DNA from 2 places in the Sphingomonas eleionomae genome. Region 1 is predicted to be linked to the other one. Evidence: predicted binding sites of a transcription regulator. Region 1 holds the regulator's gene; the other holds the start of a gene.

Region 1 (5,819 bases):
AAGCTCAGGATGAGCGACTGTCGCCCAACTGCCCGCCACCTGTTCCCGCTCGTCCTAAGCCTGTCGAAGGACGCTGCCCCGCCCCCTTGGCAACCCCGCTCATCCTGAGCCTATCGAAGGATGCGTCCCTACGCCTTCGGCTATTCCTGCCCGCCAAACCGGCGCTGCTTCACGCCATAGGTGATCCGGATGCGCACCCATTCGCCATATTTCGACTTGCCGCCCACGCGCGGCGGGCGGACGCGGAATTGCCAAGCGGCGGCCAGCACCGCCCGGCCCAGCCGCGATCCGGGGCTTTCGCCGACGATCTCGCAATCCTCCACCCGGTAATCGGGCACGGTTCGGCACATGATCATGCCCCATCCCGGCCCGGCCGCGCTGGACAGATAGCCCGCCAGTTCGGAATCATAGGGTTCCCGGTACCAGGCGGCGGCATAGAGCGGTTCGCCATTGGGACCACTGCCGTCGACGCGCGGGGTATCGCCGGGAATGCCGGTATCCGGCGGCCCCATGGTCGCGCGCGGCGCGGGCGGGCCTGCGCGGCCGGGAGGCGGGGCGCGCCCGATATCGGCCTGCGCCATCTGATCGCGCGACAATTCGATCCACGGGGCCTTGGGGGCAAAATTCTTGACCACCGGTGCCGGCTGGACGGACGGCGTGACGGGGCTGGGCGGCAGGCGGTCGTCGGTTTCGCGCGGACGTTCGGTCGATGGCGGTGGCGGCGCGGCCGCGGGACGGGGCGCGCTGGCGGCGGCGGGCGGCTTTTCCGATACTTCAGCGGCGTCAAAGGTGCTGAGCGCCATATCCACCGGTTCGCGCCTGACCAGCCGGGGGGCCAGTGTCATCATCACCAGCACGATCAGCCCCTCGACCAGCAGCGCCAGCAGAAACGGGCCGCCCCGCCCACGCAACCGTTCCCCGATCCGGGTTCGCCACGTCGGGCGTTCGATGGACTTTGAAACCACGCGAGAAACTTCCGGGGGGCGGCAGGGCTGACTGTCGGGTTAGGGTGCAGATGCGGCCAAGACAAGGCAGCGCGGCGGACACGGTGCAGTTTCCGCGCGCGCCCTCTTTCCCGGCACCGATGCCCGTGCCACATCCGGCCGATGGCACCCCCGCTCCTCCCGCTGGCCGATGCACAGGCCCGGCTGATCGACATGGCCATGCCGGTCGCGGCAGAGGCGTTGCCCATCGCCGGTTGCGCCGGGCGCTGGGCCGCCGAACCGGTCGCCGCGCTGCGCACGCAACCGTCCAGCGACCTGTCGGTGATGGACGGTTATGCCATCGCCAATGCCGCACTGCCCGGCCCCTGGACGGTCATTGGGGAAAGCGCCGCCGGACGGCCGCATGCCGGGCCGGTCGGGCCGGGACAGGCGGTGCGCATCTTTACTGGCGCAGTCATGCCGGCGGGCGCCGACTGCGTGCTGGTACAGGAAGAGGCGGCGCGCGACGGCGACCGGCTGATCCTGACCGGGGCTGGCCCGGCCGCGCCCGGCAGCAACGTCCGGCATCGCGGGCTGGACTTCAGCTCGGGCGCAACGCTGATCCGGGCGGGCGAGCGGATGACCCCGGCGCGCCTCGCCATGGCTGCGATGGCGGGTCATGGCGCGCTGTCGGTCCGCCGCCCGGTACGGGTTGCCGTCGCGGCGACCGGCGATGAACTGCGCCCGCCCGGAACGCCGATGGGCGATGCACAGATACCGGAGACGAACCGGCTGATGCTTGCGGCGATGCTCGCCGATCTGCCCGTGGACATCGTCGACCTTGGCATCCTGCCCGATAACCTCGAAACGCTTACCCGCGCCTTTGCCAGGGTCGATGCCGACCTGCTCGTCACCAGCGGCGGGGCATCGGTGGGCGACCATGACCTGGTGCAGCCCGCGCTGGCGGCGGCGGGGTGGTCCATTGATTTCTGGCGCGTGGCGCTGCGCCCCGGCAAGCCGGTGATGGCCGGGCGGCGCGGCGATGCACTCGTTCTCGGCCTGCCCGGCAATCCGGTTTCGGCATTCGCCACGGCGATGCTGTTCGTCCGGCCGGCCATCGCCGCACTGGGCGGATCGGTCGACCCCCTGCCCCGGCTGACCCCCGCGATCCTGGCCGACCCCCTGCCCGCCAATGGCGAGCGCACCGATTTCCTGCGCGCGGCAATCCTGCCCGACGGGCGCGTCGGCGCGGCGGCGGTACAGGACAGTTCGATGCTGATGACGCTGGCACGCGCCACCTGCCTGATCCACCGGCCCGCTGATGCCCCGGCGGCGGCTGTGGGCGATCCTGTGGATATCCTTGTGATCGCTTGACGCCATACGGAACAAAGCATATACGTTCCCAGTCTGTTCCGACACGGAGGATTGGGGATGCTCACCAAAAAGCAGCATGAGCTGCTGTGCTTCATTGCCGAACGCCTGGGCGAAGACGGCATTTCCCCCTCGTTCGAGGAGATGAAGGAGGCGCTCGACCTCAAATCGAAATCCGGGGTGCACCGGCTGATCGAGGCGCTGGTGGAGCGCGGGTTCATTCGCCGCCTGCCCAATCGCGCCCGCGCGCTCGAAGTGCTGAAGATGCCGGAACGGGGCGATGCAAAGCGGAGCAAGGGTGCAAAACGTGGTGACGTAGCACCACTTTCGCCACCTTCCGCAGTGCAGCGGATGCCGGAACCGGCGAACGACGTCATCGAAATCCCGCTTCATGGCCGCATCGCCGCCGGTGTGCCGATCGAGGCGATGGAGGGATCGCAGATGCTGCCGGTGCCCGCCGCGCTGCTCGGGTCGGGTGAACATTATGCGCTGGAAGTGTCCGGGGATTCGATGGTGGAGGCGGGCATCCTCGACGGCGATTATGCCCTGATCCGTAAGACGGAATCGGCCCGCGACGGCGAAATCGTGGTCGCGCTGATCGACGGGCATGACGCAACGCTCAAATACTTCCGGCGCGAGGGTGCGATGGTCCGGCTGGACCCCGCCAATCGCAGCTATGATCCGCAACGCTACCGCCCTGATCAGGTGCAGGTGCAGGGCCGGCTGTCGGGGCTGCTCCGCCGCTACTGACCAACGGGCCTGGGCGGTGGTGCCACGGGGCGGGCTGGTCGTGGCGGCATCACCGTCGGCGGGTTCAGCCATGGGTGCGCCCCCGGCCCGCGCACGGTGCGAACCGTTCCGCTCGCCAGGGTGATCGCAACGCCGCCGGTCTCCGCCAGCGTTGCCCGGTCCAGGCGCAACCAGCGCGGTACGCATCCGGCCGGCAACCGGCGATCGGCAATCACGATATCGGCAACGGCACACGCATCGCGCATCGCGGTCCATTCGACGAAATGGGCACTGCGGGTGGCAACGACCCGCCAGCTGAGGCCATTGGCATCCCGGACATCGGCCAGGCACAGGTCCGCGCTGCACCGCGCATCGGGCAGGGTGCTGAGCGACAGCGCCTCGCCATCCACCCCCGCTGCCTCGCCCAGCATCGACCGGGTATAGTCCCCCGCCCGGTCGCGCAGCAGCGCCAGCCCGTCCCCGGCCCGGATGGCGACATGGCGGCCATCGCCGGTTACCAGCAGGTCGGGCGGCGGCACGGACAGCGCGCCCAGCGCGCCGATGGCAACGGGTACCGCGCCCCATCGCCGCCATCGCGTCCGCCAGAGCGCGATCCACAGCCCACCGCCGAGCATCGCGGCAAACGCCCATCCCGGCATCGCGGGCAGCATCCGGACTGATCCGGGCGCATCCGCCGTCCAATGGGCAATCGCCAGGATCAGGTCGATGGCCTGCCCCGTCACCCACCATAGCGGCGCGCCCAGCCCCACCGCATCCAGCAGCAGCGCCGCCGCCTCGGCCGGCATGATGACGAACGTGGTGAGCGGAATGGCGACAAGATTGGCAATCGCGCCGTACACGCCGGACTTGTGGAAATGGAACAGCGCAATCGGCGTCAGCACCGCCTCCACCACCAGCCCCGTCAGCAGCAGCGAGGCAAGCCCCCGGCCCAGCCGGGCAAGCCGCCCCTCGTCCCGCCGTTCGAACCAGCCCTGCACCGCCGGATGACTGTGCAGCGCGATGATCGCGGTAACGGCGGCAAAGCTCAGCTGGAAACTGGGGCCGGCCAGGCTTTCCGGCCACAGCAGCAGGACGACGAACGCGCCGGTCGCGACCAGCCGCAGCGTAATCGCCTCCCGCCCCAGCAGCATCGCGGCCAGGATCAGCAGCGCGGCGATGCACGACCGAACCGTCGGCACCTCTGCGCCTGCCAGCCAGGTATAGCCAAGCGCGGCCGCCGCCCCGAACCCTGCAGCGATCAGCGGCACCCGAACCCGCAGGGCAAGTGCCGGAAACAGGGCCAGGATCCGCATGGCCGCCAGGATCGCGGCCCCTACCACCGCCGTGACGTGCAGGCCGCTGATCGACAGCAAATGGGCCAGGCCCGACCGGCGCATCGCCTCTGCATCCGCGTCATTGATGCCGCCGCGATCCCCGGTGGCCAGCGTTGCCGCGATTGCCCCGGCCCCGCCGCCGATCTGCGACTGGATATGCGCCGACAGCCGGTTGCGGACGCCCGCACCGCTGCCCTGGGTCGCATGAATGACCTCAACCGGGCCAAGCGCGCGCCCGGTCGCGCCGATGCCATCGAACCATGCGGCCCGGGCATAGCCATAGGCGCCCGGCAGGGCCGGCGTTGCAGGTGGCATCAACCGGGCGCGCAGCCGGATTTCGGCGCCGGTGCCAGCACCGGGCGGCACATCGACGGCGCGGACATTCACCCGCACCAGCGTCGGCAGGCCGATCGCACCGACAGGGGCAAGGCGCAGCCGGACAAGATCGCGCGCCGGCAAGGGCTCCACCCGCTCGATTCGGGCGACAAAGCTGACCGTGACGGGCCGTTCCAGCACCGGATGCGTAACCCGCTCCGCCCGCACCCACGCAAGACCGATGCCGATGGCGATGAGCAGGCCCAGGCCAAGCAGCGCAGCGCCTGCCCGGCGGCCAATGCCGAAACCCATCCCGATCAGCGCGACCGCCCCGCCCCCCGCGGCAGCGGCCAGCCACGCAGCAGGCCCCGGCAACAGGAACCAGGCAGCGATGCCCAGCCCCAGGGCGACGGGAATCCAAAGCGGCAACTGGCCCCGCTCCGCCTCCAGCCGGCGTTCCAGCCGATCGAATGCAGCACCGATCGCGGCCCGGATTTGTCGTGGCCGGATCGCCATGCTAGGGGCGGCAAAGGCTGATCTGGCCATCGAAAACACAGTGTCTGGGAGCAAGCGCGGTTGAGCGCAACCATGGAATCCGGCAGCAAATCCGGCGGCGCGGGCACACGCCCCGTCGTCACCCGTTTCGCCCCGTCGCCGACGGGGTTCCTGCATATCGGCGGCGCGCGCACGGCGCTGTTCAACTGGCTCTATGCCCGGCATCACGGCGGGCAATTCCTGCTGCGGATCGAGGATACCGACCGGGCTCGATCGAATCAGCCGGCGATTGACGCGATCCTTGACGGGATGCGCTGGCTGGGGCTGGACTGGGACGGCGATGCCGTGTTCCAGTTCGCCCGTGCCGACCGCCATGCCGCCGTCGCGCATGAGCTGCTGGAACGCGGTCATGCCTATCGCTGCTGGCTGACCCAGGACGAGCTGGCCGAAATGCGTGCCCGCGCTCAGGCGGAAAAGCGGCCGTTCCGCGTCGACAGTCCCTGGCGTGATGCCGATCCGGCGACTGGTCCCACTGACCGCGCACCGGTGATCCGGCTGAAGGCCCCGCGCGAGGGCGCGGTGACGATCGAGGATCGGGTCCAGGGCCCGGTGACGGTGCAGAACGCCGAAATCGATGATTTCGTGCTGCTGC
Region 2 (5,819 bases), on a different contig from region 1:
GTATGCCCAGCCGCAGGAAGGCGCGTTGCCCAAGGCGTATGAACGGTAAGGCGGCCTGCGCCTAACCCCCTCCGATCGGGGAAGCCGACTTTTCGTCCAGATGGCGGCTTCCCCGGTTGTCCCGGCCGCGTGACCGGGCTAAGCGGCGGGCATGGGACTGCTCGGCTCGATCTTCACGTGGTGGAACGGCGCCACCTTTGGCACGCATATGGGTCTGCGCGGCAAGAAGCGCGTGGGTTCGGATGCACTCGGCAATGTCTATTACGAGGGCGGGCGCGATACCGCCGGTAATCCGCGCCGCTGGGTGATCTATTCCGGGGCCAATGATTCCAGCCGCGTGCCGCCCGACTGGTTCAGCTGGCTGCACCATCAGATCGAAGGGACGCCCGACGAATCGCTGCCGCCGGTGCGCGTGTTCGAAAAACCGGCGACGCCGAACCTGACCGGCACGGGCCTGGCCTATCGCCCGCCCGGCGCGCTGGAGGCGGGGGGGCGCCGCGCCCGCGCCACCGGCGATTATGAAGCATGGACGCCGGACGCTTGAGCCGAGGCTGGCTTGCCGCCACGGCCGGCGGTCTGATCCTGCTGGCCGGTGCGGGAACGGCGGCATGGTGGTTCTGGCCGGGCGCAACGCAGCGAACCGAAACAAAGGCGGTTGCCGAAAAGGGCACGGACGGGCTGGACGCCGCGCGCACGGACGTGGTGACCATGGCCAGCGCGCAGAGCCGCGACACGGCGGGTGCGACCCCGATGAACCAGCGCGTCGCCGTGCTGGGCCTGCTGAACAAGCGCAATGGCGAGACGCGCGATATCACGCTGCGTCCAGGCCAAGCGGTGCGCGCCGGGCCGGTAATCGTCCGCCTGCGGGCGTGCGAGGTGACCGCGCCGTGGGAGCCGGATCAATATACCGGCGCCTTTGTCCAGCTGGACGTACAGAACAGCGAGGGGCAATGGGGCCGCGCCTTTTCCGGATGGCTGTTCAAGGAACGACCCGCGCTGAACGTCGTCCAGCACCCGATTTATGATGTGTGGCCCAAGAGCTGCAAAATGACCTTGCCGGGTGCCGATGCACCCGCAACGCCCGATGGCGGGGACAGCCGGTCGAGCGCGCCGAAATCCCCCGAAGGCGAAGCTGGCGACGGCCCGGCCGGGGGTGCCGAACCGTCGGCCGCTCCGCCGCCCGCTCCCGCAGCCGGATCCAGTCCGCCCAGCGCCGCGCCCAGCAGGGACGAATAGCGCACGCGCGGGATTTCCACCGCGCCTAGCGTGGCAAGGTGATCCGTCTGAAACTGACAGTCGAGCAGGGTAAAGCCGCCGGTGCGCAGCCGTGCGACCAGCCAGGCCAGCGCCACTTTGGACGCATCGGTCGCCCGGCTGACCATGCTTTCCCCGAAAAACGCGCGGCCCAGCGCGAGGCCGTACAGCCCGCCGACCAGCCGGTCGTCCGCGTCCCACACCTCGACCGAATGGGCATGGCCCAGCGCGTGAAGGCGCAGGAAACAGCGTTCGATGGCGCTGTTGATCCAGGTGTCCGGCCGGTCGGGGGCGCTTTGCGCACACAGCTGGATGATGCCGGCGAAATCGCGGTCGGCGGTGACGCGAAACCGGTCCTGCCCGATCCGTTTCCTGAGCGATCGCGACAGGATCATGCCGTCCAGCGGCAGGATGCCGCGCCATTTGGGCTCCACCCAATAGACGCTGGCGGCATCGCGGTGATCGGCCATGGGAAACACGCCCATCGCATAGGCGCGGAGCACAACAACGGGGTCCAGTTCAGTCAGCGCACTCACGATCCCCAAGCTGCCGCAGCAGGGGACGGGGTGCAAGCATCGGGATGGCGGTGCAACGGATGCCGGGCGGGCCGGGGCATGAAAAAGGCCGCCGACTGGGGGTCGGCGGCCGATCGGATATTGGGTTGATTGACGCGCTTAAGCCTTGCAGGTCTGCTCGCCCTTGCCCGGCAGGGTGACGGTGACATTCTTGGCATCGCCGGCCAGCGAATAGCCGTCGGCCGTGAACGCCTCACCCGGCGCTGCGGAGCGCAGCTGGGTCGGCGTGCCCTTGGGGTCGGTCTTGATGTTCGCCAGCTTGTCGCCGTTGAAGAATTCGACATAGACCAGGCTGTTGTCCTTGCACCGGAACGTCACCGTTTCGCGGATCGACGGCGGCAGCTCGATCGGACCGGCCTTCTTCTTTGCCTCGGCATAGGGGTCGGGCGCGCGGCTGGAGACGACTTCCGGTTCGGACTGGCATGCGGCGAGGGTGGCAGCGGCCATGGCGGCTGCGGCGAGCAGGGGAAGCTTTTTCATGACGCGCAGTTGTTCGCTGATGCAGCACGGCGCGTCAACCCTTTTGGCCTCGCCGCGCCGCCGGCATTGATGCACCGCAGCGATGGTTTTCGTGCCCATGGCGGTCAATCGTGAAATTCATGCGCCTCCGGGATGCGGCCAAACGCAATTTTCGCACCCACCCGGTCGATCCGGCCGCCGCCCATCGGCCCGACCGATACGGCGTGGCGCCCGAATTTCTCGTTGATCCGATCCATCGCCCGCGACAGTTTCAGCGTGCGCGTTTCGCGGGCCAGCGGATCATCGGGGTCCAGCGCGCCGAACAGGCTGCCCTGTTCCCCGGCCACCGGCTCGATCTCCATCAGCGTGACGCCGATCATCCGCACCTGAACCCCGCGCGGCCGTTCCGCTGACGCGGCGCGCAGCCGGGGGATCAGCTGATCGAGCGCGGACAGCACGACGAAACTGTCCTGTGTGGCGGGCAGCTTGATGCTCGTCTGAAACTTCGCCTTGTCCTCGAACCGGGCGTGAAGGACGAGCAGGCGGCTGACATGGCCCTTGCGCCGCAACCGGCTTGCGGCTTTCAGCGCCAGGCGGCGGGCGGTCAGCCGCACCGGTTCCGGCCCGCGCTTTTGCGGGGACAGGACATGGCTGTGCCCGATGGTGCGCGACTGGGTCGGCTTTTCGGGCAGGTCGACGCCGTGCAGCAGATACCATAGCCGGTCGCCATTGGTGCCGCCCCAGGCCGTACCCGCATCGCGCGGCCGCCGGGCGCACAGCTGGCGGATGTCGAGCACGCCGTCGCGTGCCAGCCGCCGCTCCATCTTGGCCCCGATTCCGGCAATGTCGCGCAGCGACAGGTCGTACAGCCGTTCGGGCAGTTCATGCCCCTCGAACACCACCAGCCCGTCCGGCTTTTGCAGATCGCTGGCCAGTTTCGCCAGCAGCCGGTTGGGCGCGATACCCACCGAACTGGTCAGGCATTCGCCGACATTGCCGCGGATCCCGGCCTTGATCCGGTGCGCCAGTGCAATCGCCTGTTCCCGGCTGTTTTCATTGTCGAGCAGGCGGCAGGCGACTTCGTCGATCGAGCAGACCCGCGTGACCGGGATGTGCCGCCACACCTCTGCCACCACCGCTTCGTGTACCGCGACATACCGGTCGTGGCGGGCGGGGGTGATGATGATGTCGGGGCATTTGCGCTTTGCCTCCCACACCGGGGTGCCCGTCGAAATGCCGAATTTCTTGGCCTGAACCGACGCGGCGATGGCAACCGTCGTGTCGCTGTCCACCGGGGCGACGATCAGCGGACGGCCCCGAAAAGCGGGATTATCCTGTTGCTCGACGCTGGCGAAATAGCTGTTGAGATCAAGGAACAGCCAGCGCAGCGGGCGCGGGGGAAGGTCGGGACGACTCGACATGACGCGTGGAACAATAGCAGAACATCGCCGGGCCGGAGAACCGAAAATCAAGGCATTGCGCGATCGGGAAAATCAGCACGCGCATTTTCCGCACAAAGCGGCTATGGACCCGGTCGAACGGCCTTGCGCCGCCATGGACGGGTGAGCGAGAGGCCCTGTTCCGGCGACGGGCGAGCCACCCCTTTTCCTCCCGCCCCGCACGTCCGTGCCGGGCAGACCTGTTGCGAGATCCATGTCCTTTTCCGAATTGCCGACCATCCTTGCCGACGCTCTGGCCGAGCGCGGCTATGCCGAACCCACTGCGGTGCAGGCCGCCGTCATCGCCGCCGATGCGGCCGGGCGCGACCTTATCGTTTCTGCCCAGACCGGATCGGGCAAGACCGTCGCGTTCGGCCTGGCCATGGCGGGCGACATCCTGGATGCGGACGGGGCCGCGCCGCCGGCCGAGCGCCCGCTGGCGCTGGTCATCGCGCCGACCCGCGAACTGGCGCTTCAGGTCAGCCGTGAACTGATGTGGCTTTATGCCAAGGCGGGGGCGCGGGTCGTCACCTGCGTCGGCGGCATGGACCAGTCAAAGGAACGGCGCGCGCTTCGCGGGGGCGCGCATATCGTCGTCGGCACGCCGGGGCGGCTGCGCGATCACCTGGAGCGCGGGGCGCTGGACCTGTCGGACCTGCGTGCCGTGGTGCTGGACGAGGCGGACGAGATGCTCGACATGGGCTTTCGCGACGATCTTGAGCAGATCCTGGACGGCACGCCAGAGGGGCGGCGGACGCTGCTGTTTTCGGCCACCATGCCGGGGCCGATCGTTGCGCTGGCCCGCCGGTATCAGCGCGATGCCCTGCGCATTTCCACGGTCGGGGCGGATCGCGGTCATGGCGACATCGCCTATCAGGCGGTGACCGTCGCGCCGGCGGAGATCGAGGCGGCGGTCGTCAACCTGCTGCGCTATCACGAAGCGGAAACGGCGATCCTGTTCTGTGCCACGCGCGACAATGTGCGCCATCTGCACGCGACGCTGCAGGAACGCGGCTTTGGCGTCGTTGCGCTGTCGGGCGAACATAGCCAGTCGGAACGCAATCATGCGCTGCAGGCGCTGCGCGACCGGCGGGCGCGGGTGTGCGTGGCGACGGACGTGGCGGCGCGCGGCATCGACCTGCCGACGCTGAGCCTGGTCATCCATGTCGAAATCCCCCGCGATGCCGAAACGCTGCAGCATCGGTCGGGTCGCACGGGCCGGGCGGGGAAAAAGGGGACGGCGGTGCTGATCGTGCCCTATCCCCGTCGCCGCCGGGTCGAATCGATGCTGCGCGGCGCGCGCATCGCCGCCGAATGGATCGATGCGCCGACCGCCGATGCGATCCGGGAACAGGATCGCGAACGGCTGATCGCCGCGCTGCTCGCCCCGGTCGAGGTGGATGACGAGGATCGGGCGCTGGCCGCGCGCCTGCTGGCCGAACGGTCGGCAGAGGACATCGCCGCCGCGCTGGTGCGCGCCCACCGCGCCGCCATGCCGCAGCCGGAGGAGCTGATCGAAAACACGCCGGAAGCGCGGCGAGAGGCGCAGGCCGAGCGCCACCGCCCGGGGTTCGAGGATACGGTGTGGTTCCGCGTCGATATCGGCCGCCGCCAGAATGCCGATGCGCGATGGATCCTGCCGCTGATCTGCCGCCGCGGGCACATCACGAAGAACGAGGTCGGCGCAATCCGCATCGGCCAGCACGAAACGCATTTCCAGGTGCCCCGTGCCATCGCCGCCAAATTCCAGGCAGCGGTCATCCGCACCGGCCAGACCGAAGGCGATGAGGATGTGGTGCGGATCGAGCCTGCCGAGGGCGGGCCGGAGGGGCATGTGCGCGGCGATCATCGCGCCGGGCCGCCGCGCGGTCGCCCGACGCTGCACCGGGCGCAGCCCAGCCGCCCGGCAGGCCCGCCGCGCGGCGGACCCAAGCCGTTCCGCAAGGGACCGGGCGGCAAGCCCGCGCATCGGGGTCCGCGTCCCAAATGACCGTCAAGATCCTCGTCGACGCCGACGCCTGTCCGGTGAAGGACGAGATCTATAAAGTGGCGTGGCGGCACGAGGTGCCCGTGACTGTCGTCAGCAACAGTC

Evidence for each region. Region 1 encodes LexA, which represses DNA repair genes until DNA is damaged. Its sites were predicted from a motif close to GTTCCNCNCTTGTTCT; they were not measured.
Region 2: a site for LexA is predicted at 3,717-3,732, ahead of ACNI3Q_RS09420 (Y-family DNA polymerase). Genes of this name have one in related genera too.

Annotation. Positions count from the first base shown of each region.
Region 1 is NZ_JBLTWP010000004.1:472,265-478,083, reverse strand. Features, by position in the region: gene ACNI3Q_RS13450 (energy transducer TonB family protein) at 141-911, opposite strand; gene ACNI3Q_RS13445 (molybdopterin molybdotransferase MoeA) at 1,107-2,297, shown strand; gene lexA (transcriptional repressor LexA) at 2,355-3,044, shown strand; gene ACNI3Q_RS13435 (ComEC/Rec2 family competence protein) at 3,038-5,188, opposite strand; gene gltX (glutamate--tRNA ligase) at 5,261-5,819, shown strand, end outside.
Region 2 is NZ_JBLTWP010000003.1:250,936-256,754, forward strand. Features, by position in the region: gene ACNI3Q_RS09395 (amidohydrolase family protein) at 1-49, shown strand, start outside; gene ACNI3Q_RS09400 (NADH:ubiquinone oxidoreductase subunit NDUFA12) at 152-544, shown strand; partial or broken gene ACNI3Q_RS09405 (DUF2155 domain-containing protein) at 751-984, shown strand; gene aat (leucyl/phenylalanyl-tRNA--protein transferase) at 1,020-1,739, opposite strand; gene ACNI3Q_RS09415 (hypothetical protein) at 1,929-2,309, opposite strand; gene ACNI3Q_RS09420 (Y-family DNA polymerase) at 2,414-3,709, opposite strand; gene ACNI3Q_RS09425 (DEAD/DEAH box helicase) at 3,942-5,717, shown strand; gene ACNI3Q_RS09430 (YaiI/YqxD family protein) at 5,714-5,819, shown strand, end outside.